Regions from separate parts of the Rhodococcus sp. NPDC058521 genome, predicted to be linked through region 2. Evidence: predicted binding sites of a transcription regulator. Region 2 holds the regulator's gene; the other holds the start of a gene.
The links. The regulator LexA, encoded in region 2, represses DNA repair genes until DNA is damaged. The targets are predictions, from matches to a motif close to CGAACANNTGTTCG.
Positions count from the first base shown of each region.

Region 1: a site for LexA is predicted at 6,795-6,808, ahead of cofD (2-phospho-L-lactate transferase). Genes of this name have one in related genera too.

Region 1 is NZ_JBHXNL010000001.1:507,398-519,160, forward strand. It holds gene rfbD (dTDP-4-dehydrorhamnose reductase) at 47-889, shown strand; gene ACFWO3_RS02370 (glycosyltransferase family 2 protein) at 952-1,851, shown strand; gene ACFWO3_RS02375 (sugar phosphate nucleotidyltransferase) at 1,841-2,920, shown strand; gene ACFWO3_RS02380 (SGNH/GDSL hydrolase family protein) at 2,920-3,690, shown strand; gene ACFWO3_RS02385 (NUDIX hydrolase) at 3,669-4,235, opposite strand; gene ACFWO3_RS02390 (coenzyme F420-0:L-glutamate ligase) at 4,236-5,576, opposite strand; gene cofD (2-phospho-L-lactate transferase) at 5,573-6,559, opposite strand; gene ACFWO3_RS02400 (WhiB family transcriptional regulator) at 7,059-7,319, shown strand; gene ACFWO3_RS02405 (metallopeptidase family protein) at 7,341-7,835, opposite strand; gene ACFWO3_RS02410 (DUF3499 domain-containing protein) at 7,971-8,366, shown strand; gene ACFWO3_RS02415 (phosphomannomutase/phosphoglucomutase) at 8,476-9,846, shown strand; gene ACFWO3_RS02420 (tobH protein) at 9,896-11,011, shown strand; gene manA (mannose-6-phosphate isomerase, class I) at 11,011-11,763, shown strand, end outside.
Region 2 is NZ_JBHXNL010000018.1:27,241-39,003, forward strand. It holds gene ptsP (phosphoenolpyruvate--protein phosphotransferase) at 1-893, shown strand, start outside; gene ACFWO3_RS20600 (uracil-xanthine permease family protein) at 962-2,251, shown strand; gene ACFWO3_RS20605 (acyl-CoA dehydrogenase family protein) at 2,353-3,495, shown strand; gene lexA (transcriptional repressor LexA) at 3,555-4,319, opposite strand; gene ACFWO3_RS20615 (LysM peptidoglycan-binding domain-containing protein) at 4,562-5,056, shown strand; gene nrdR (transcriptional regulator NrdR) at 5,204-5,689, shown strand; gene hrpA (ATP-dependent RNA helicase HrpA) at 5,717-9,640, opposite strand; gene ACFWO3_RS20630 (aspartate aminotransferase family protein) at 9,759-11,003, shown strand; gene ACFWO3_RS20635 (DinB family protein) at 11,000-11,584, shown strand; gene ACFWO3_RS20640 (hypothetical protein) at 11,638-11,763, opposite strand, start outside.

The DNA.
Region 1 (11,763 bases), on a different contig from region 2:
CTCTCGAGGGCATGGGAGGAGTAAACGGCGTGCCAGACTGTTGCTCGTGACGGAGATTCTGGTGACCGGGGGTCACGGACAGCTGGGTGGGCAGTTGGTGACGCGTGGGATCGCGCGGGGTTTCGCGGTGCGGGGGCCGAGTTCGCGTGAATTGGACATCACCGACCCCGATTCGCTGAAACCGCAGGTGAATGCGGGGTCGGTGGTGATCAATTGTGCCGCGTACACCGCGGTGGATGCAGCGGAGACCGACGAAGCCGGCGCATACGAGATCAATGTCGTCGGCGCCCGCAACGTCGCGGTCGCGTGTGCCGAGGCGGGCGCCCGAATGATCCACATCTCCACCGACTACGTCTTCGCAGGAGAAGCGGGCAGTCCGTACGAAACGGACGATCCTACCGAGCCGCGCACGGTGTACGGCCGTACCAAACTGGGGGGTGAAGAGGCCGTGCACGCCGTGCTCCCCGAAGCGCAGATCGTCCGCACGGCCTGGGTCTACTCGGGCACCGGTTCGGACTTCGTCGCTACCATGCGTCGCCTCGAACGCGAACGCGACCACGTGAAGGTCGTCACAGATCAAGTGGGATCGCCCACTTTCGCGGGCGATCTCGCCGAGGCGTTGCTCGATCTTGTCGAGTTGGGCGACGGCGCCGCACCCGTGCTGCACGCCACGAACGCGGGCCGGGCCAGTTGGTTCGATCTGGCCCGTGCGGTGTTCGAGGAGGTCGGGGCCGACCCCGACCGGGTGGTGGGTTGTACGAGTGCAGAATTCGTACGCCCTGCGCCACGCCCGTCCTACTCCGTTCTGTCGGGGCGGGCCTGGGCCGAGTCCGGACTCCCGCCACTTCGCGACTGGCGTGACGCGTTGGCCGCAGCGCTCACCGAGTGATACCCACCCGGTGACCGACGCACGATGATGTCTCGTGCGGGCGAACGGCTACGCTTGCCCGCGTGAGTTCGAAGCTGGCCGTCGTGACGGTGACCTACTCGCCCGGGGAGCATCTGGAGCATTTTCTGGACACGCTCACTGCGGCGACCACAGAAAAGCCGCAGGTGATCATGGCGGACAACGGTTCGACCGACGGGTCGCCCGAGGCCGCCGACGCCGCGCACGAGCACGTTCGGCTGTTGTGCACCGGAGGCAATATCGGCTACGGAGGCGCGATCAACCGCGCAGTCGCCGAGATCGACCCCGATATCGAGTTCGTCGTCGTGGCCAACCCGGACGTTCGCTGGAGCCCAGGGGCGATCGACGCACTGCTCGAGGCGGCGCAGCGCTGGCCACGAGCGGGCGCGCTCGGACCTCTCGTTCGTGAACTCGACGGCAGTGTGTATCCGTCCGCAAGGCAGGTGCCCGATCTGGTGTCGGGCGCCGGGCACGCTGTTCTCGGCACCGTGTGGCCGTCGAATCCGTGGAGTCGTCGATACCGACAGGAGAACGAGGCCGTCAGCGAGCGGTCGGTGGGGTGGTTGTCCGGTTCGTGCCTGTTGATGCGACGCACCGCGTTCGATGCGATCGACGGTTTCGACTCCCGCTATTTCATGTACATGGAAGACGTGGACCTGGGCGACCGCCTCGGCAAGGCCGGCTGGCTCAACGTCTTCGTACCGACGTCGGAGGTGACCCATGCGAAGGGGCACGCCGCCGGACGTCATCCGGAACTGATGTTGCCCGCGCACCACCAGAGCGCGTACCGCTTCCAGGCGGATCGGCACCCGCACTGGTGGCAGGCACCGCTCCGCTGGGCTCTGCGTGGTGGACTCGCCGTGCGATCGCGGATCGCGGTCGCCGCAGCGGTGCGTGAACGTCGTAGCGAAGAGAACGAGGGTGTGACCACACATGGCCATTGAGAAGAACACGGACGCGGTCGTCCTCGTCGGAGGCAAGGGGACACGTCTGCGCCCTCTCACGTTGTCGGCCCCCAAGCCGATGCTGCCCACTGCGGGTCTGCCGTTCCTGACGCACCTGCTCGCCCGTATCGCCGATGCCGGGATCGAGCACGTGGTTCTCGGAACCTCGTTCAAGGCAGAGGTGTTCGAGGAGCACTTCGGTGACGGATCGAAGCTGGGCCTCGAGATCGAGTACGTGACGGAGACGGACCCCCTCGGGACCGGCGGCGGCATTCGTAACGTGCTCCCGAAGTTGCGCGGCGAGAACATCATGGTCTTCAACGGCGACGTTCTCGGCGGCACCGACCTCGGCGGTATTCTCGACACGCACGTCACGACCGAAGCCGACGTCACGCTGCACCTGGTTCGCGTCGGCGATCCTCGCGCGTTCGGATGTGTTCCCACGGACGAGGACGGTCGAGTGACCGCGTTCCTCGAGAAGACCCAGGATCCGCCGACCGATCAGATCAACGCGGGTTGCTATGTCTTCCGCAGGTCGGTCATCGAACAGATTCCGGAGGGTCGTGCGGTGTCGGTGGAACGCGAGGTGTTCCCGGCGTTGCTGGCCCAGGGTGCCCGAGTATTCGGACATGTCGACAGTTCGTACTGGCGTGACATGGGGACACCCGAGGACTTCGTGCGTGGTTCCGCGGACCTGGTGCGCGGGATCGCCCCGTCGCCCGCACTCGAGGGTCCGCGCGGTGAGTCGCTCGTTCACGGCGGCGCCGGTGTCGCCCCCGGTGCCGTTCTCATCGGCGGCACCGTCGTCGGGCGAGGCGCCGAGGTGGGTGCCGGTGCCCGGCTCGACGGTGCGGTCGTGTTCGACGGTGCTGTCGTCGAGGCCGGCGCGACCGTCGAACGTTCCATCATCGGCTTCGGTGCCCGAATCGGTCCGCGCGCGCTGGTCCGTGACGCGGTGATCGGCGACGGCGCAGATGTCGGTGCACGCTGCGAGTTGCTGCGCGGGGCTCGGGTGTGGCCAGGGGTGGCGCTGCCCGACGGCGGAGTCCGATTCAGTACGGATGTGTGATGAGTAACCACGATTTCGAGCGTTACGTCGCCCTCGGCGATTCTTTCACCGAAGGTGTCGGGGACCCCGAGGACCGGTACCCGAACGGTTTGCGCGGGTGGGCCGATCGTGTCGCCGAGCAACTTTCGGTCGATCACCCGAATTTTGCCTACGCGAACCTGGCGATCAGAGGCCGTTTGATGGTGCCGATCGTCGACGAGCAGATCGATGCGGCGGTCGCCCTCGAACCCGACCTCGTGACGATCTACGCCGGCGGGAACGATTTGATGCGTCCCGGGGTCGACCTGGATGCGATTGTGTCGCACTACGACTCGGGCATCGCCAAGCTCACCGCAACGGGTGCGAAAGTGGTGATGTTCACGGCCTACGACTCGGGGTGGGCACCGGTGTTCGGGATGCTCCGGGGTCGGGCCGCGATCTACAACGAACTCGTCCGCGAGGTGGCCGAGCGTCACGGGGCCACGATCGTCGACTTCTGGCGTTTCGGCGAGTATCAGGACTTGCGTATGTGGGACTGGGATCGTCTGCACATGTCCACCGCAGGCCACAAGAACATGGCCGTTCGGGTGCTCGAGACGATTGGCGTCGAACACGACGAGCACCGGCCCGATCTCGGTCCGGCACCGAAGTTGGCCGATGTGCAGCGCCGGAAAGAGGACCTGCAGTGGGCCAAGGGATTCCTGATTCCCTGGCTCGGTCGGCGGGTGCACGGAACGTCGTCCGGGGACGGCGTGAGTCCGAAACGTCCTCAGCTCGCGCCGGTTCGCTGACGATTATCGGCCAGCTGCACCAGGTGATCGATCGTCGACTTCTCCGCGTCGGCGGGTAGGTCGTTCACAGGAAACCATCGCAGGTCGGTGGATTCCTCGCTTCGGGTGATTCGCGCGCCGGCAGGCGCCCGGACCAGGAACCGGAGATCGAGGTGACGTGTCGGAACGCCCAGCGAGCACGTGATGGGATGTGTGTTCGCCGAGAGCAGTTCGGGGTCGATCGTCAGCGCGTCGATGCCGGATTCTTCGCGTGCCTCGCGCAGGGCCGCGTCCACCACCGTCTCGTCGGTCGGCTCGCAGTGACCGCCCAACTGAATCCAGCGCCCCACCCTGGGATGGAGCGTGAGCAATACCTGCCGACCGGTGTGATCGAGAACCAGAGACGATGCGGTGACGTGACCGGGTGCGTGTTCCCGGAGGCACGCCTTCGGGGCTGCGTCCATGAACGCGAGCAGCGTGTGACGCAGCGATTCGTCGGAATCGACTGTCGGTCGCCAGTTCTCGAGGAGCCGGGTTGCCGACGCGTGCAAGGAATCGCCGCTCATCTACTTCTCCACGAGTGCGTCGCCGGCCGGGGCGACGTCGCGAGGGGTGAGGGGCTCGAGCGGGTGGCCGATCGCGATGGTGCCGAGCGGGTCCCAGTCGTCGGATAGATCGAGAACGTCCCGAACGACGTCCGGCGCGAAGATCGTCGAACCGATCCAGCAGCTGCCGACTCCCTTCGTGGCCAAGGAAACCAGCAATCCCTGTACCGCGGCACCGACCGCCACGGTGAACATCGTGGACTCGGCGGCCGTTCGGCGCTCGTCCGGGTACGAATGTGCGCCGTCGGGCACACAGAACGGAATCAGCATCTCGGGGGCGTCGAAGAGGATGTTGCCCTTCGCGACTCGCCTGTCCACCGATTCCGACGAGTGCCCGTCCGAGGTGAGATCGTCGCGCCACCTGTCGCGCAGCGCGGTGAGTAGCTTCGCGCGCACCTGCGGCGTGCGAACCCAGACGAACCGAACGGGACGTGTGTGGTGAGGAGCGGGGGCGGTGAGTGCTTCGTCGACCGCTCGCCGAATCACGTCCGGATCCACTGGCTCGTGCGAGAACCGGCGGATCGATCGGCGCAGCAGCAACGCCTCCGAGCGACCTCGAGCGAAGGACTCCTCCGTCCCGAGCCAGAAGAGGTCCTCCGATCCGGGGCGGACCAGTTGTCGAGCAGTGGAGCCGTCGTCGCGTGGTGTCAGTCCACGAAGCACGGCGACGGGAACACCGCCCAGCTTGCCCTTGACGAGGTCGCCCGCAGCCGCGATTTCGTCGGCGACGGCGACCTCGGTGACGAACAATTCGTTGCCCTGACTGTCCACCGAACCCGCATAGGCGTGGAGAACCGGGAGCCCGGCGGACCCGATGGCGGCGTCGATCTGACCGGTTCGCCAGGCTCGGCCCATCGTGTCCGTGACCACGATCGCCACGTCCACACCGAGCCGTTCACGAATCCCCGAGCGCAGAGCTCGTGCGCTGGCGTCCGGATCCTCGGGGAGAAGGGCGAGTTCGCCACCGTCCACGTTGGAGCCGTCGATGCCCGATGCGGCCTGGACGATGCCCAGTCGATTCTCGGTGATGAGGGTGCGGCCCTTGCGTGCCACGACGCGCACGGCCTCCTGGTCCACGAGGCGCCTACGCGCGGTGTCACGTTCCTCCGGGTCGGTGGGGGAGTCCACGATGCGTCCCTCGACCTTGGAGAACACCTTGCTGGTGACGATCACGACGTCGTCGTTCGCCAACCACGGGGCACGGGCCACGAGAGCGTCGGCGAGATCGTCGCCCGGCCTGAACTCGGGCAGGCCGTCGACGGGATGAATCTCGATGGACCGGCCGGGGGCGTGATCGGTCACGGCGTCACGCCTGCGATGTCGAAGGCGACGCGCACCATCTCGGCGGTGGTTTCCGGGTCGGTCATGATCAACGGAATGCTGCGCACCTCGACTCCGGGGACCTCGGCCTCGTCGGTCTCGTGTACCAGCCACCCGTCGAGCAGGCCGGTGGCAGACCTGGCGCCGTAGTACCGGCCGACGGCTTCGGCGGACGTCTCGACTCCGATGGTCTCGAGGCACTCGTCGGCCATGCCCCGCAACGGTTCACCGCCCACCACCGGCGAGAGTCCGACGACCTTTGCCGAGGTGGTGCGAAGCGCGCCACGAATGCCGGGTACCGCCAGGATTGCTCCCACGCTGACGACGGGATTCGACGGGGCGATCAGCACGACGTCCGCCGATTCGATCGCTTCGAGGACGCCGGGTGCCGGTTTTGCCTGTTCGGCGCCGATATTGGCGAAACTGTGCGTTTCGATGCGGGCGCGGTGACGCACCCACCACTCCTGGAAGTGGATCGCCTTCTGCTCACCGTCTTCGGGATCGGTCACGACGACGTGGGTCTCGCTGCGGTCGTCCGTCACGGGTAGCAGGGTCACTCCCGGCTGCCACCGATTGCACAGCGCTTCCGTGACCGCCGACAGCGGATAGCCGGTGCGGAGCATCTGGCTCCGGATCAGGTGTGTGGCGATGTCGCGGTCGCCCAGTCCGAACCAATCGGGTTTGGCCCCGTACGCGGCGAGTTCATCCTTGGCGTTCCAGGTTTCACCGACGTGGCCCCACCCGCGTTCGGGATCTATGCCGCCGCCGAGCGTGTACATGCAGGTGTCGAGGTCCGGGCAGATACGAAGCCCGTGCATCCAGACGTCGTCGCCGACGTTCACCACGGCCGTGATTCGATGGGCGTCGTCGGCGCCTTCACCGGCGGGGACTTCGCTCAGAAAACTCTGTACGCCTTGCAGGAATCTCGCCCCACCGACGCCGCCAACCAATACAGTCACGTTCACGGCCCCGAGCCTAAGCGTTGCGAACGCGTACGGTCAGCGGGGTCGGGTGCGCAACCTCACCGCAAACGGATTTCGATGCGGTGTCGGGGTCGTATGCGCCCTCGCGACGACGAATAGGCGCGAAATAGTAATGGAGATTCTCCCGTACGCTTGACCGCGACACGCTGGGCGTGTGTAATCACAACCATGTCATTCGGATGTTGCGAGGTGAGATCGCTTGCAGCGTCCAGCAATTCGAACGAACGTTCGAATCGGGATTTTCGAGTCTCGGCGTTCGTTTCGGGTTGCGGCATGGTTACCGCGTTCGAACCTGCTCCGGCAGATCGAGCGAGAGAAATGTCTGCGCTATCACAGGTGAGGAGGCGGAACGATGCCCAATGAGCATGCCGAGTTCGAATACGGCGCGAGCGCAGCGAGCTACGAACCGCAGACCAATTCCGAAGCGGGCGCAGCCGAAGGCGCCCGCGCACGTGAAGACCGGCCGGTCGACCGGCCTGCGTTGAGTCTGGTTCCCGGATTCGACGAGTTGTTCGAGACGATCGAGGATCAGTGGCAGGAACGTGCACTGTGTGCACAGACCGATCCCGAGGCGTTCTTTCCCGAAAAGGGTGGTTCCACAAGGGAAGCCAAGCGCATCTGCCTCGGATGTGAAGTCAAGGACGAGTGCCTCGAGTACGCCCTGTCCAATGACGAGCGCTTCGGAATCTGGGGTGGACTGTCCGAACGTGAACGTCGTCGTCTCAAACGTGGAATCGTCTGAGCGCGTCCCTGATCGAGCGTGTCAGACGTCGTCTTCGCCCGGCAGGGTGGGGTCGATGATGTCGGGGGCGACACCCAGGTAGGTGCCTACCTGGTGCACGAGAACGTCGTGGACCAGATCCGTGAGATCGTCCGGATCCTCTGCTCGTCGTTCGAGCGGCCGTCTGAACAAGACGACCCGTGCACGCGTTGCGACACCGTGCTTGTCGATACCGGCAGGGATGAGTCGTGACAGTGGAACGGGGCCGTCGGCCACGACCTCGTCCGGCCAGTTCACCGAGTCCGGGTCGAGTGCTCGAATCTTCGGTACCTCGTCGACGGCGATGTCCAACTTCGTCAATCGGTCGTGCCACATCGAGTCGATCGGTGCGAACGCGTCGAGAACCACCAAGTCGAACTTTTCCGCCCGCGTTCGCCGCGCCGGCACGTCGGGGGGAAACACCGAGCTGCGGACTCCGCGTCCGCGGCGGTCCACGGAGCGGCTCGTCGTCGTGCGTCTGCGTCGGGCTCGGGACATGGACGCGACATTACGACAGAACGTGCCTCACGAGACGGTCGCCCCGAGCGCTTCACCGAGCTGTGATGTTCGGATGCGTACCGTCCGGTGTGTCCGAGTAGGTCTGTGCCGAGGAGAGGGCTAGGGTTCCCAACTGTGAGATCTCTGCGTCGATGCTGCCGCCCCGGGTGCAAGAACCCGGCTGTCGCGACGCTCACGTATGTCTACTCGGACTCCACTGCCGTCGTCGGGCCTCTGGCCACCGTCGACGAGCCGCATTCGTGGGATCTGTGCGAGACCCATGCGTCGCGCATCACGGCACCCAAGGGTTGGGAACTGGTCCGCTACGAGGGCGGGTTCTCGTCGAGCACTCCGGACGAGGACGACCTGACTGCTCTGGCCGAGGCGGTGCGCGAAGCGGGCATGCGAGATCGTTCGCGTGCCGAGGACGTCGAGACGGACGACGAGGGCGCGCAGGTCGCGATGCCTTCCGGATCGCCGCGCACGGGTCGTCGCGGACATCTGCGGGTGCTTCCGGACCCAGCGAACTGACCCGCCGCCGGCCGTCGAGCGTCCGACGTGGGAACGGCTGCGAAGCATTCACGATTCATGAGGCACTACGCTTGCGCCAGCACTGGTGTTGGTGAAGGAGAATTAAGAAGTGGCGCGATCAGCCGAGTCCGTTGACGCCGTGATCAAGGCATACGACGTGCGGGGAGTCGTCGGTGAACAGATCGACGCCGCATTCGTTCGAGACGTGGGCGGTGCGTTCGCGCGTCTGGTCCGCGAGGATGCCGACGCAGACCGAGTCGTGATCGGGTACGACATGCGTGATTCCTCGCCGGAACTCTCCCGGGCCTTCGCGGAGGGCGTCACCGCCCAGGGGCTCGACGTGATTCTCGTGGGACTGGCGTCCACCGATCAGCTGTACTTCGCGTCGGGTCTGCTCGACTGTCCTGGTGCGATGTTCACTGCCAGCCACAATCCGGCCCGCTACAACGGAATCAAGTTGTGCCGTGCCGGTGCCAAGCCGGTGGGTCAGGACACCGGTCTCGCCACCGTGGCCGCCGAACTGGTCGCGGGTGTACCGGACTACGACGGCCCGCACGGTTCGATTTCCGAGCAGGACGTACTGGCCGACTACGCCGCTTTCGTCCGCAAGCTGGTCGACCTCTCCGACCTTCGTCCGTTGACGGTTGCGGTGGATGCCGGCAACGGCATGGGCGGGCACACCGTCCCTGCGGTGTTCGAACCGCTTCCGTTGCAGGTCGAGTCGTTGTACTTCGAACTCGACGGAACGTTCCCCAACCACGAGGCCAACCCCCTCGACCCCGCCAACCTCGTGGACCTTCAGAAGCACGTGACGGCGACCGGCGCCGATATCGGCCTCGCATTCGACGGTGACGCGGACCGGTGTTTCGTCGTCGACGAGAAGGGGCAGCCGGTCTCGCCGTCCGCGGTGACCGCCCTCGTGGCCGAGCGTGAACTCGCGAAAGAGCCGGGTTCGACGGTCATCCACAACCTCATCACCTCAAGGGCGGTCCCGGAACTGGTCACCGAACTCGGGGGAACGCCGGTTCGTACCAGGGTCGGGCATTCGTTCATCAAGCAGCAGATGGCTCAGACCGGCGCGATCTTCGGTGGTGAGCACTCCGCGCACTACTACTTCCGCGACTTCTGGGGTGCAGACTCCGGAATGCTCGCAGCGCTGCACGTACTTGCTGCGCTGGGGGAGCAGGATCGTCCGCTGTCCGAGTTGATGGCGAAGTACGAGCGATACGCGGCTTCCGGTGAAATCAACTCCACGGTCGCCGATGCGGGCGAGCGGACCGAAGCCGTGTTGTCCGCCTTCGCCGACCGGGCCCGATCGGTGGACCGTCTGGACGGTGTGACCGTCGAGTTGGGCGACGGTGCGTGGTTCAATCTTCGCGCCTCGAATACCGAGCCGCTCCTTCGTCTGAACGTCGAGGCACCGACCACCCCGGACGTCGATGTACTGGTTGCTGAGATACTGGGCATCGTGCGGTCCTGACTGCCATAGTTGAAGTACGCGGAGTGACGAGGAAAGGGGGTGCGGCGGCATGACAGCGCCGATGCCCCTGTTGGATCTCGACGACGTCGACGCCCTCGTCGGTGCGGACGTCGACGGCATCCTGCGGTCGACTGCCGGCGGCGGTGCTCAGATTCGAGCGACGCTGTCCGCGGTCCAGGAGGGGGCGCTACATCGACTGGACGGGCTGCGTCCGCGGTGTGTGGTGATCGTGGCCGGAGACGGACGTGCCGGACGTGCGGCGTCTCTGGTGTGTTCGCTCGTCGCAGCCCGAATCGGTTTTCCATTGGTGCAGGCGCCGAATACACCCCGCTGGGTCGGCCCGCTCGACGTGGTTGTCGTGGCCGGGGACGACGCGGGGGACCCGAGGCTGGCGGAGGCGGTGGACAGCGCCCTTCGTCGTGGTGCAGAGGTCGTGGTGGCGGCCCCCGACGAGGGACCGCTCGGCGCCGCTGCGGCGGGGCGGGCGATGGTTCTCGAGCCTCGGGTCGCTGTCGGACCGGGACACGATCTGTTGCGATACCTGGCGGCGTACCTCGTGGTCCTTCGAGCACTCGACGTGACCCACGATCGCAGCTTGTTGCCGGATGCCGCGGACCTCGCCGATGCCGTCGATTCCGAGGCGGTCCGAGACAGCCCGGTCAACGAGGTGTTCCACAATCCCGCGAAGTCTCTCGCGGCGCGCATGCAGGGCCGCCGAATCGTGCTGGCCGGAGACGGCGAGGGCGCACTCGAGGTGGCGCGGGCGGGAGCCGAGGCCGTGCTGCACGCAGGGCGCGTCGCAGCGGTCGGCAGCCTGGGTGACGTGTTGCGTGCGAGCGGCGTCCTCGCGGCGTCCGCGGAGGGTGCGGTGCACGCGGACTCGATCTTTCACGATCCCGATCTCGACGGTCCCGCGGGTGTCGAGCCGGTCCGGGCGTTCGTCGTGACCTTCCAGGCGACACGTCCGATCACGGAACGCCGCCTCGCCGGGTTGCCGGACGGCGACTTGGTGGCCACCGACGTCGGCCGAGAGGAAGACGCCTCCCGCGGCGTCGGGACTCGGGACTCGAGTGCGGCAGCGCCGTCCGAATTCGAACAGGCCGCAGTGCTCGTCGCACGGTTCGACATGGCAGCGGCCTATCTCCGGTTGACAGGTGGTCACTAGTGCACCTACTCGAAGGTGCGCTTCGGTCATATGCTTGGGGTTCGCGCACCGCAATCGCAGCACTGCGTGGGCTCTCGGTGCCGACGCCTCATCCCGAGGCCGAACTGTGGCTCGGTGCGCACCCCGGAGATCCCGCGCACGTCGTGACGGGTGGTGAGAGTCGGTCGTTGCTCGACGTCGTCAACGAGGATCCTGTCGGTCAACTCGGCTCCGACACCGTGGCGTCCTTCGGTGAGCGTCTTCCGTTCCTCCTGAAGCTCCTCGCGGCGGAGGAACCCCTGTCTCTGCAGGCACATCCGAGTGCCGAGCAGGCACAGGAGGGATATGCCAAGGAGAACGCCGCCGACATCGCGCTCGACTCCTCGTACCGAAACTATCGAGACAGCTATCACAAGCCGGAACTCGTCGTCGCACTGAGCAGGTTCGAGGCATTGGCCGGGTTCCGGGATCCCCGACGTACCGTCAAACTTCTCAGTGCCATCGACGTGCCCGAGCTCGAATCGTACGCGGGCCTCCTTGCCGGACAACCGGATTCGGATGGGCTGCGGGCGCTCTTCACGACGTGGATCACGCTGCCGCAGCCGGTTCTGGCCTCCCTGCTGCCGGCAGTGCTCGAGGGATGCGTTCGTTACCTGTCGGCGGCGAGCGGGTCCGAGTTCGTGGCGGAGGTGCGTACGGTCCTCGAGTTGGGCGAGGCATACCCGGGTGACGCCGGCGTCCTCGCCTCGTTGTTGCTCAATCGCATCACTCTC
Region 2 (11,763 bases):
ATGGTGCCCCGATCTCGGTACTGGCCAACGTTCAGGACGGCGCCGGTGCGCGTGCCGCCGCCGAAACCGCAGCCGAAGGAATCGGACTCTTCCGTACCGAGTTGTGCTTTCTCGACCGAGACACCGAACCGACCGTCGAGGAGCAAGCTGAGATCTACGGCGAGGTGCTCGAGGCATTCGCGCGCCACAAGGTCGTGATTCGCACACTCGACGCGGGATCGGACAAACCATTGCGATTCGTCGACCACCGGTCGGAAGCGAACCCAGCTCTCGGTGTGCGCGGCATCCGCATTGCCGCGCAGGAACCGGGCATCCTCGAGCGTCAACTCGATGCGATCGCGCTTGCTGCCGACCGGACAGGCAACCGCCCCTCCGTGATGGCGCCGATGGTGGCCACGGTCGCGGAGGCTGCCTCGTTCGCAGACCTGGTCCGGGCGCGTGATCTGGTGCCGGGCGCGATGATCGAGGTACCGGCCGCAGCGTTGCATGCCGACCGACTGTTGCGTCACGTCGATTTTCTCTCGATCGGAACAAACGATCTCACCCAGTACACGATGGCCGTGGACCGCATGTCCTCGGAATTGGCAGCACTGACCGATCCCTGGCAGCCCGCAGTGCTCACCCTCGTCGCAACGGCCGCGGATGCGGGTGAACGGTCCAGCAAGCCCGTCGGCGTGTGCGGTGAAGCGGCCGCAGACCCGTTGCTGGCGTGCGTTCTCGCCGGAATGGGGGTCACCTCGCTGTCGTGTGCGGCCGCGGCCGTCTCACGTGTGGGTGCGAAACTCTCCGCCACGACCAAGGCTGCGTGCGAGCGGGCCGCCGAGGCCGCACTTTCCGCAGACGGACCCGATGGCGCTCGATCGGCGGCACTCGAGGCCCTGAGCGGAACGTAATTCTGCAGGACGCGCTTACTATTTCGGCTGTGGCAGAACCAGAGACCCCGGCAGTCCAACAAACAGAGATGTCTACGGCCGGTCCGTTCACGTGGCGAGTTCACGGTGACGGGAAGCGCATCACCGCAGGTGAGGTGGTGGCCCCGGACGAGCGGCTGAGTTGGCCCCGAACTGTCGGGATCGGGATGCAGCACGTCATTGCGATGTTCGGGGCGACATTGCTGGTGCCGACCATCACCGGCTTCCCGGTGACGACCACGCTGCTGTTCTCGGGCATCGGAACCGCGCTGTTCCTGGTGATCACCAGAGGGCGGATTCCGAGCTATCTGGGTTCGTCGTTCGCGTTCATCGCTCCGCTTTCGGCGGCTCAAGGCTCGGGTCCCGCCGCGCAACTCGGCGGCGTGATGGCGGCGGGCGTCCTTCTCGCCCTCGTGGGCGTGATCGTGAAGGTCGTCGGACCGAAACTCATCGACATCGTCATGCCGCCCGTTGTCACGGGCGCCGTCGTCATGCTCATCGGTCTGAATCTCGCACCCACGGCAGTCGACTCGTTCGAGACTCAACCGCTGATCGCCGCAGTGACTCTCCTCGCGATCCTCGTGGTGACGGTCGTCGGGCCGGGTCTGCTCGGCCGGTTGGGAATTCTGGTGGGCGTGGTCATCGGATGGGTGTTCGCCGCGCTTGTCGGTGGAGTCGCGGAAGAGCGATCGAGTGCATTGCGCGCGGCCGCGTGGGTTGGGTTGCCCGACTTCAGGGCGCCGACGTTCGAGTGGTCGGTGATGGCGTTGACACTGCCGGTGGTGATCGTCCTGGTCGCGGAGAACGTCGGACACGTCAAGGCAGTATCCGCAATGACGGGACGCAACCTCGACGACGTGGCCGGCGACGCGCTGCTGGCGGACGGCCTCGCAACCACTTTTGCCGGGCTCGGTGGCGGTTCGGGCACCACGACCTACGCGGAGAACATCGGGGTCATGGCGGCTACCCGGGTGTATTCGACGGCGGCCTACTGGGTTGCGGCCGCCACCGCCGCAGTCCTCGCGTTCTCGCCGAAGTTCGGCGCACTCGTATTCACCGTGCCGGACGGGGTGATCGGTGGCGCGACTCTGGTTCTGTATGGACTCATCGGCGTCCTCGGTGTGCGCATCTGGGTGGAGGCGAAGGTCGATTTCACCGACCCGGTGAACCTGTCGGTGGTCGCAGCCGCGTTGGTTGCCGGAATCGGAGATCTGTCTCTGAAGATCGGATCGGTCGAACTGGGTGGCATCGCTTGGGGCTCGGTGGGGATTCTGGTGGCGTACCCCGTCATGCGAAGACTGGCCGCGGTCGGGCGCTCGTCCACCGGTCACGATTCGTGATCACCTCGGTCCTCCCCACCGAAGTGTGACCGGGCATACGGTCGAGGTGAGTGCTGCGTGGCTGCGGCATTGCACGACAACCAACCCAACGAGGAGCCGACGTGGATCGCACCCTGTTCGAGCCGGAGCACGAACTTTTCCGCGAGTCGTACCGGAAGTTCTTGACCCAACATGTCGAGCCCTTCCATGCGCAGTGGGAAGAACAGAACATCGTCGACCGCAGTGTGTGGATCGAAGCGGGAAAGCAGGGCTACCTCGGAACCGCCGTGCCGGAGGCATACGGCGGCGGGGGAGTCCGGGACTTCCGGTACAACGCGATCGTCACCGAGGAGACCACGCGGGGCGGGTTCAGTGGAATCGGATTCACTCTCCACAACGACGTCGTTGCCCCGTATCTGCTCGATCTCGCCAACGAGGAACAGAAGCAGCGCTGGTTGCCCGGTTTCGCATCGGGTGAGTTGATCAGTGCGATCGCCATGACGGAGCCCGGCACGGGTAGTGACCTGCAGGGCATCAAGACGCGGGCGGTGCGCGATGGCGAGGACTGGATCCTCAACGGGTCCAAGACGTTCATCACCAACGGCATCAACGCGGACATCGTGATCGTGGTCGCCTGCACCGACCCCGACAAGGGTGCACAAGGGTTCAGCCTCTTCGTCCTCGAGCGTGGGATGGAGGGATTCGAGCGCGGTCGCAATCTCGACAAGATCGGCATGAAGGCGCAGGACACTGCCGAACTCTCCTTCACCGATGTGCGGGTTCCCGGTGCAAACCTCCTCGGCGAAGAAGGTATGGGCTTCCTCTACCTGATGAAGAACTTGCCGCAGGAGCGGTTGTCGATCGCTGTCGTTGCCGTCGCGGCCATGGAGGCGTCCCTGGACATGACGATCCAGTACTGCCGCGATCGAAAGGCGTTCGGCAAATCGATCGGAAGCTTCCAGAACACCCGCTTCGTCCTGGCCGAACTCGCCACCGAGACGACCGCAGCCCGGGTTCTGGTGGACAAGTTCATCGAACAGCTCAACGCCGAGAAGCTCACCGTCCAGGAAGCTGCGATGGCGAAGTGGTGGACCACCGAGGCGCAGGTGCGGCTGATCGACCGATGCCTACAGCTGCACGGCGGGTACGGCTACATGAAGGAGTACCCAATCGCGAAGGCATACATGGACTCCCGCGTGCAGACGATCTACGGCGGCACGACGGAGATCATGAAGGAGATCATCGGCCGTGGGCTGAATCTCTGATCTGCGGACCGGAAATTGTGAAGGGCCGTCCGATCGGACGGCCCTTCACGATGTGTGATTCAGACCTTGCGTACGACGGTGACCACCTTGCCGAGGATCACTGCGTCGTTACCGGGAATCGGGTCGAACAACTTGTTGTGCGGCATCAGCCACACTTGGTCGTTCTTTCGCTTGAAAGTCTTCACCGTCGCTTCACCGTCGATCATCGCGGCGACGATGTCGCCGTTGTCCGCGACGTTCTGCTGACGAACGGCGACGTAGTCGCCGTCGCAGATCGCGGCGTCCACCATCGATTCGCCGACGACCTTCAGTAGGAACAACGAACCCTGACCGACCAATTCGCGCGGAAGTGGGAACACGTCCTCCACGGCCTCCTCCGCGAGGATCGGTCCGCCGGCAGCGATCCGGCCCAGTACCGGAACGAACGTGGGCTCGGGCAGTACTTCTGCGTCGACACCCTCGGGTGTTGCCTGCGCGACGAGGGTGGGGCGAGGTGGCTGAGCACCGGCTGCCACGTCCGCTGCGACCTCGTCGAGCCCGCGGACATCGACCGCTCGGGGACGATTGGGATCACGCCGCAAGAACCCCTTGCGTTCGAGCGTGCGCATCTGGTGTGCGACCGACGACGTGGAGGTGAGTCCGACTGCGTCGCCGATCTCGCGGATGCTCGGGGGATACCCGCGTTCGGTGACAGACGCGCGAATGACCTCGAGAACACGGCGCTGACGGTCGGTGAGCTCGGCGGGATTCGGGGCCGGCTCCGCGCTCGACCCTGCGGCCGAACCTGCGGCGTTCGAGTCTTCGGGCGAGCTGTCGTCCTTCATGCTGCGTGCCTCCGTGGGTGCGGGGTCGTGGGTGCTGGGTGGTGGGTGGTGGGTGGTGGGCGTCGAGCGGCGCATGCTGTGCGTTCTGCCACGAATCTAGCGACTTCTCCAGCCGTTATCAAACATTTGTTCGATTCGTGTCGCTCGAAATGGCGACATTGTCGGACCGCCGTGGTAGAAATCGAACATACGTTCTTTCGAACGTCTGATCGAACAGGGTGATCGACTACCGGAGGTACCAGATGAGCAGCGCAGTTCTCAGCAGGCGCGCGGTGGATTACGCAGAGACCGACTTGGGGCGCGCTGCGCACGGTCGCGGACCGGATGTGGTTCGTGAGCCACGGATCGCGGATCGCCGGCGGGGCCAGCGCAGGCCGGACTCGGGCGCGGTGCGATACATGGCGGACCACGTGCGGGTCTCGCAGGCAGATCATCGTGCGGTCGATATCGACGTTGGTTGGCGCACGATGCTCGCGACTGTGCTCGTCACGGCCGGGATTTTACTCGGCTTCGGTGCCGTCGCGTACGTGGTCACCGCCACCGGTGATGCTGCACTCGCCGAAGCGACCGAGGTCGTCCAGGTGGGAGCGGGGGAGTCTCTCACCGAGGTTGCCGAGCGAATCGCACCCGAGGTGCCGGCCCAGCAGATCGTGGACCGGATCATGGATCTGAATGCACTCACCAATTCCTCGGTTCATGCGGGGCAGAGTCTCGTGGTCCCTGCGTTGCGGGGCTGACGGCCCGTTCGGTGCTGCATGCGTGAGGTCGTGAGTCGAACGAGTATTCTCGAATGCTGTCAGTCACACCACCTTGCGTGGTCGCGTCGGCATCGTGCATTCGTTGCGGAAAGTCGCGGTCGCGTCGGCTACGACGAAGGAACCGCCATGCATTGCCCTTTCTGCCGGCACCCTGATTCACGTGTGGTCGATTCGCGTGAGGCAGACGAAGGCCAGGCGATTCGTAGGCGTCGTTCGTGCCCGGAATGTGGCCGTAGGTTCACGACCGTCGAGACGGCCATTCTGTCCGTGGTCAAGCGCAGTGGGGTTACCGAGCCGTTCAGTCGCGAGAAGGTGGTGCGCGGAGTTCGCCGTGCCTGCCAGGGCCGTCAGGTCGACAACGATGCCCTGAATCTGCTTGCGCAACAGGTGGAGGACGCGGTCCGTGCGTCTGGTTCCGCCGAGATTCCCAGTAACGAGGTCGGGCTCGCCATCCTCGGTCCACTGCGCGACCTCGACGAGGTGGCGTACCTGCGCTTTGCCTCGGTGTATCGATCATTCAGTTCGGCAGACGACTTCGCACGCGAGATCAAGGAACTCCGCGAACATCAGGCAGCCAAGGCCGAAGCCGAGGGCACGAGCCGAAATTCTTGAGCGTCGTTCTCCGGAATTGCCAGTGCCTCACCGGGCGCGCACAACGGCATCCATCATCTTGAGGATCCGTTTCTCCGACACTGCCACAGGCGTGCCCAACGATTGGGCGAACAGACTCACTCGAAGTTCTTCGATCATCCAGTGCACGGCGTTGACGTCTGCACCGTGATGGCGCTCCGGCGGGATCGACGCGAGCATTCTTTCGTAAGCGGCATAGACCCGATCGAGGACGTCCATTCCCTTGCGGTCGCGGTCGGCGCTCGCCGGCAAGGATTCGAGTCGGAGCGTTGCGGCCGCCAGGTAGCGCGGAAGTTCACGCACGCCGGCAACGCCGAGTTCGGTCACGAAGCCGGGGAACAGAAGCGTGTCGAGCTGTTCCCGAACATCCTCGGCTGCTTCACCGCGGGAGCGGGCGAGGACTGTCTCGAGTCGGTGCGCGTTGTCGAGGGCCGGGATGGTGAGTCGTAGCAGGATCGAGGCGTTGCGCGGCAGGGTGTCGCGGGCTGTCTTGACCAGTGCGTCGAATTCTTCGGGGCTTCTGACCGGTTCCTTCCACGAATCGATCAGTGCGTTGGCAGCTGCGTTTCGGCAATCCGCCACGAGAGCGTCGAGACTCCCGTCGGGGTTCTGTCCGAGGGTGAGACGCTGAGCGTTGCTCACGGCCGCCACGACCGTTTTCGTTCGAGTGGGAACCGTGCCGAGCAACAGTTCTCGAAGGCCCGCCCGGTTGGCCGCCTTCTGCTCCGTTGCAGTACTCAGAACTCGCACCGCCACTCCGTCGTTCTCTCGAACGAGCGCGGGATAGCCGACTACCTTCTGCCCGGCGACTTCGCGAGTAACCGTGGCAGGCAGTGTGCCGAGGGTTGCGGGTGTCCAGGCCAGTGCCGGTGGGCGTTCGGAACTTGTTGCCGTCTTGGCGACCTCGTCCCGCACGCGGGGAGCGAGGGAGTTCCGTAACCCGGTGAGGCTCTTGCTGCGTTCCAGGACCCGGCCGTCCTCGTCGACCGCGGCGAAGGTCATTCGGAGGTGATCGGGGAGCGCACTGGGGTCGAAGTCCTCGGGTGTGATGCGGCACGAACCGAGACGAGACAGTTCCCTGGCAATTGCGATGGTGAGAGGTTCCGAGCGCGGCTTCACGGCGGACAGCGCGGCGACTGCGTAATCGGGTGCGGGAACCACCTGGCGTCGAAGCGTTTTCGGGAGGGTTTTGATGAGTGCCGTGACAAGGTCTTCACGCATTCCGGGGACGAGCCAGTCGAATCCGGCAGGACGGATGCCCGCAAGCAGGGCAACCGGAATGCGCGCGGTCACGCCGTCCTCTTCGGTGCCCGGCTCGAACTGGTAGATCAGGGGGAACTGAATCTCGCCTTGTCGCCACGCGTCCGGGTACTGGCCGTCGAGGACAGTCGCCGCGTCGGCGTTGACCACGGTGTCGGGCGTGAAGTCGAGCAGGTCCGGTGTGGTTCGACGGGTCTTCTTCCACCACGAGTCGAAGTGCCTCGCGGATACCGCTTCCGGCCCGATTCGGCTGTCGTAGAAGTCGAAGAGTGTGTCGTCGTCGACCAGGATGTCTCGTCTTCGCGCGCGGTTCTCGAGTTCCTCCACATCGTCGAGGAGTGCGCGGTTGGCGTGGAAGAACTTGTGGTTCGTCTGCCATTCGCCCTGTACGAGGGCGTGCCGGATGAAGAGGTCCCGGGAGACCTCCGGGTCGATGCTGGAGTAGGTGACCGGGCGTTTGGCGACGAGTGGCAGGCCGTAGAGGGTGACCCTCTCGTACGCGACGGCTGCCGCCCTCTTCGTCGACCAGTGCGGTTCGGAGTACGTGCGTTTGACCAGTCCCGGGGCCAACTTTTCGGCCCATTCGGGTTCGATGCGTGCGGTCATGCGGGCCCACAACCGCGATGTCTCGACAAGTTCGGCCGCCATGACCCAGCGTGGAGGCTTCTTGAAGAGCGTGGAACCGGGGAAGATCGCGAAGTGTGTACCGCGGGCTCCCAGGAACTCGCGCTTCTCGCCTTCGCGGAGTCCGATGTGTGACAGCAGTCCGGCCAGCAGTGACTGGTGAATCGCTGCTTCGGTGGCGGGGGTGTCACCCACCTCCCAGCCTAGTCCACGGGTGATCTGGCGAAGCTGTCCATGCAGGTCCTGCCACTCGCGGATGCGGAGCCAGTGCAGGAACTCGTTGTGGCACATCTTGCGGAACTGGCTGGAGGAGAGTTCCCTACGCTGCTCGTGGAGGTACTCCCACAGCTTGGTGAATGCGAGAAAGTCGGAGTTCTCCACCGCGAATCGGGCATGCTTCTCGTCCGCGGCCTGTTGATGGTCTGCCGGTCGTTCGCGGACGTCCTGAATCGACAGCGCGGACACGATGACGAGAAGTTCGGCGAGACAACCGTTTCGGTGGCCTTCTACGAGCATTCGCGCCATGCGTGGGTCTACGGGAAGCTGGGCGAGTTCTCGGCCGGTCGCGGTGAGAACCGGGCCCTCGGCCGTCGCACCCCGTTCTATGGCACCTAGTTCCTCGAGTAGGCCGACGCCGTCCCGCACCGCTCTGGGATCGGGCGACTCCACGAATGGAAACGCAGCCACGTCGCCCAGTCCGAGCGCCGCCATCTGCAGAATCACCGAAGCCAGGTTCGTGCGCAGAATCTCGGGTTCGGTGAATGCCGGACGGGCCTCGAAATCCTCCTCCGAGTACAGGCGGATACAGATGCCTTCGGCCACGCGCCCACACCGACCCGACCGCTGACGTGCGGAGGCCTGCGAAATGGGCTCGATGGGCAATCGCTGAACCTTGGTGCGTACCGAGTACCGGGAGATTCGTGCGGTGCCCGGATCGACCACGTAGCGGATACCGGGAACGGTCAGGGAAGTTTCGGCGACGTTGGTGGACAAGACCACGCGGCGTCCGGAATGTGGAGTGAAGACCTTGTGTTGCTCGGCCGCCGACAACCGGGCGTAGAGCGGGACGATCTCGGTACTTCGAAGCCTGCGATCGCGGAGCGCATCCGCAGTATCGCGAATCTCGCGTTCACCGGAGAGGAACACGAGGATGTCGCCGTCTCCTTCCGCGCAGAGTTCGTCGACCGCCTCGCACACTGCGTCGACCGGGTCCAGGTCCACGACCTGGTCGCCGACCTCGATCGACAGCGGGCGGTAACGCATCTCGACTGGGAAGGTGCGTCCCGAGACCTCGACGATCGGTGCGGGAACTCCATCAGTGGAGAAGTGTTGCGCGAAGCGTTCGGGATCGATCGTCGCCGAGGTGATGATCACCTTGAGGTCGGGTCGGCGGGGCAGAAGCTGTTTCAGGTATCCGAGAATGAAGTCGATGTTGAGGCTGCGTTCGTGGGCCTCGTCGATGATGAGCGTGTCGTAACGGCGCAGCATCTTGTCGCGCTGAATCTCGGCGAGCAGGATGCCGTCCGTCATCAATTTGATCAGCGTGCCATCCGACACCTGGTCGTTGAATCGAACCGTGTAGCCGACCGTGTCGCCGAGGTCGGTGCCGACTTCCTCTGCGATGCGTTCGGCCACCGTGCGAGCGGCGAGGCGCCGCGGCTGAGTGTGGCCGATGAGGCCGCGGAGACCACGTCCGAGTTCGAGACAGATCTTGGGGATCTGTGTGGTCTTCCCCGAGCCGGTCTCGCCCGCGACGATGACCACTTGGTGCTCTGCGATCGCCTTCGCGATGTCGTCCTTGCGGGCGGCCACAGGGAGGGCCGACGGGTAGGTGACCTGCGGAACCTTCTCGGCACGTGAACTCAGCCGTGCGCGGGCCTTGTCGATCTCGGCTGCTATCGAGTCGAAGGCGTCCGGAGTCTTGGCCCGGTCGATGCGTCGCCGAAGTCGATTCTCGTCCCGAAGGGATACCCCGGACAGGCGGTTCTTCAGGTCTCGACGGGACGGCGCGTGCGGTGCTCGTTCGGCGGACGGTGGTGGCTCAGACATGCTGGTGACAGTCTAGGCGGCTGCGCAAACGAATACCGGATTGCCTCTTGCCGCCGAAACGCACGCGAGGCGTTAGTGGCATAGTCGCTCGTGGAACGTACGTGAGGAAGGAACTGGCATGGCAGCGGGCACTGGCACCGGATCGGCACTGTGGCACGGATTCGCAGACATGGGAGCGGTCGAGCGCGGTGGCGCTTTCGTCGTCTCGAAGGGTGAGGGTGCGTACATTTGGGACGACGCAGGCAACCGCTATCTCGACGCAACGGCCGGTCTCTGGTTCACCAATGTCGGTCACGGTCGCCGCGAGATCGCAGACGCAGTGGCGCAGCAGTTGTCCACCATTGCCCACTTCTCCAACTTCGGTGACTTCGCCCCCGAAACGACGGTGAAGCTCGCCGAACGTCTCGCGGCCATTGCGCCGGTCGCGGGCAGCAAGATTTTCTTCACCTCGGGTGGATCGGACTCGGTCGACACCGCAGCCAAGCTGGCGCGACGCTACTGGCACGAGATGGGCAAGCCGGACAAGAACATGGTCGTCGGTCGCCAGAAGGCCTACCACGGCATGCACGTCGCCGGGACCGCGCTTGCCGGCATTCCCGTCAACCGCGAGGGCTACGGCGAGCTGATGCCGGACACTGCAACTGTCGAATGGGATGACGCGAAGACTCTTCTCGCGCTGATCGAAGAGGTTGGCGCCGAGCGCATTGCGGCGTTCTTCTGTGAGCCGATCATCGGTGCCGGGGGAATCTACCTGCCGCCGGAGGGCTACCTGGCCGAGGTTCGAGACATCTGCCGCGAGCACGACATCCTGTTCGTCGTCGACGAGGTGGTCACCGGATTCGGTCGGATCGGCGGGGACTGGTTCGCATCCACGCGTTTCGATCTGCAGCCCGACATGATGACCACCGCCAAGGGGTTGACCTCCGGATATGTGCCGATGGGTGCAGTGTTCGTGGCGCCGCGAGTGTCTGAGCCGTTCTTCTCCGGCGGAGTGTGGTGGCGCCACGGGTACACCTACGGTGGCCATGCCGGCGCTGCGGCGGCAGCGCTCGCGAACCTCGACATCGTCGAACGGGAGAATCTGCTCGCCGAATCGAAGCGGCTCGAAGGATCACTTCACGAGCACCTCTCGCCGCTCGCCGACCATCCTCGGGTGCAGGAAGTGCGAAGCGGTCTGGGTGCCGTGGCTGCCGTCCAATTGGTAGACCCTGCGGAGGCACTGCCGTTCGTCCAGACCCTTCGTGAACACGGCATCTCCGGTCGCGCGGCAGGGCAGGGCGCGATGCAGATCTCGCCGTCGTTCGTGATGACCGACGAGCAGGTCGCGGACATGGCAGCGGGAATTCGCGCAGCGCTCGGATGACTGCCCGCGGCGGGGAGAAAGCCGAACTGATCGGCCGATTGCAGGAGCTGCGTGAATCGGTCCTCTGGAAGTTGGAGGGCTTGTCGGAGTACGACCTGCGGCGGCCGATGACACCCACGGGGACAAACCTGCTCGGGTTGGTCAAGCACCTTGCGGGATGCGAGTTCGGCTACTTCGGCGAGGTGTTCGGCAGGCCGGCTCCAGTTGATCTTCCTTGGACTGCACCGGGTTCGGTCGAGAATGCCGACATGTGGGCGACACCGGAGGAATCGGTGGAATACATCGTGGACGGACTGTATCGGCGGGCGTGGCAGCACGCCGCGGAGACTTTCGAGACCGTCGAATTGGACGACACCCGGATCGTGCCTGGGTGGCCCGCGGAACCTGTCACTCTGCATCGAATCCTCGTGCACATGAACATCGAGACGGCTCGGCACGCAGGGCACATGGACATCGTTCGCGAGTTGATCGACGGCGCGGCGGGAATGACGAAAGGCAACGAGAACCTTCCGTACGGTGACGCCGAGCGATGGCAGGCGCACCACGACGACGTTGCGCGTGCCGCGGAACCCTTTGCGTGAGCGAGGCTCAGTGGGCTGCGTGAGCGAGGCTCAGTGGGCTGCGTGAGCGAGGCTCAGTGGGCGCTGCCGGAGTCGTTCGGATGCGTCGTGTCGGTGCGCGCGTACGCCTGGGTGTATCGCTCGTGCAGTCGTGAACGAACCTGGTCCGGTGTGTAGGACTTTCGCTGCCGATCGGCGCG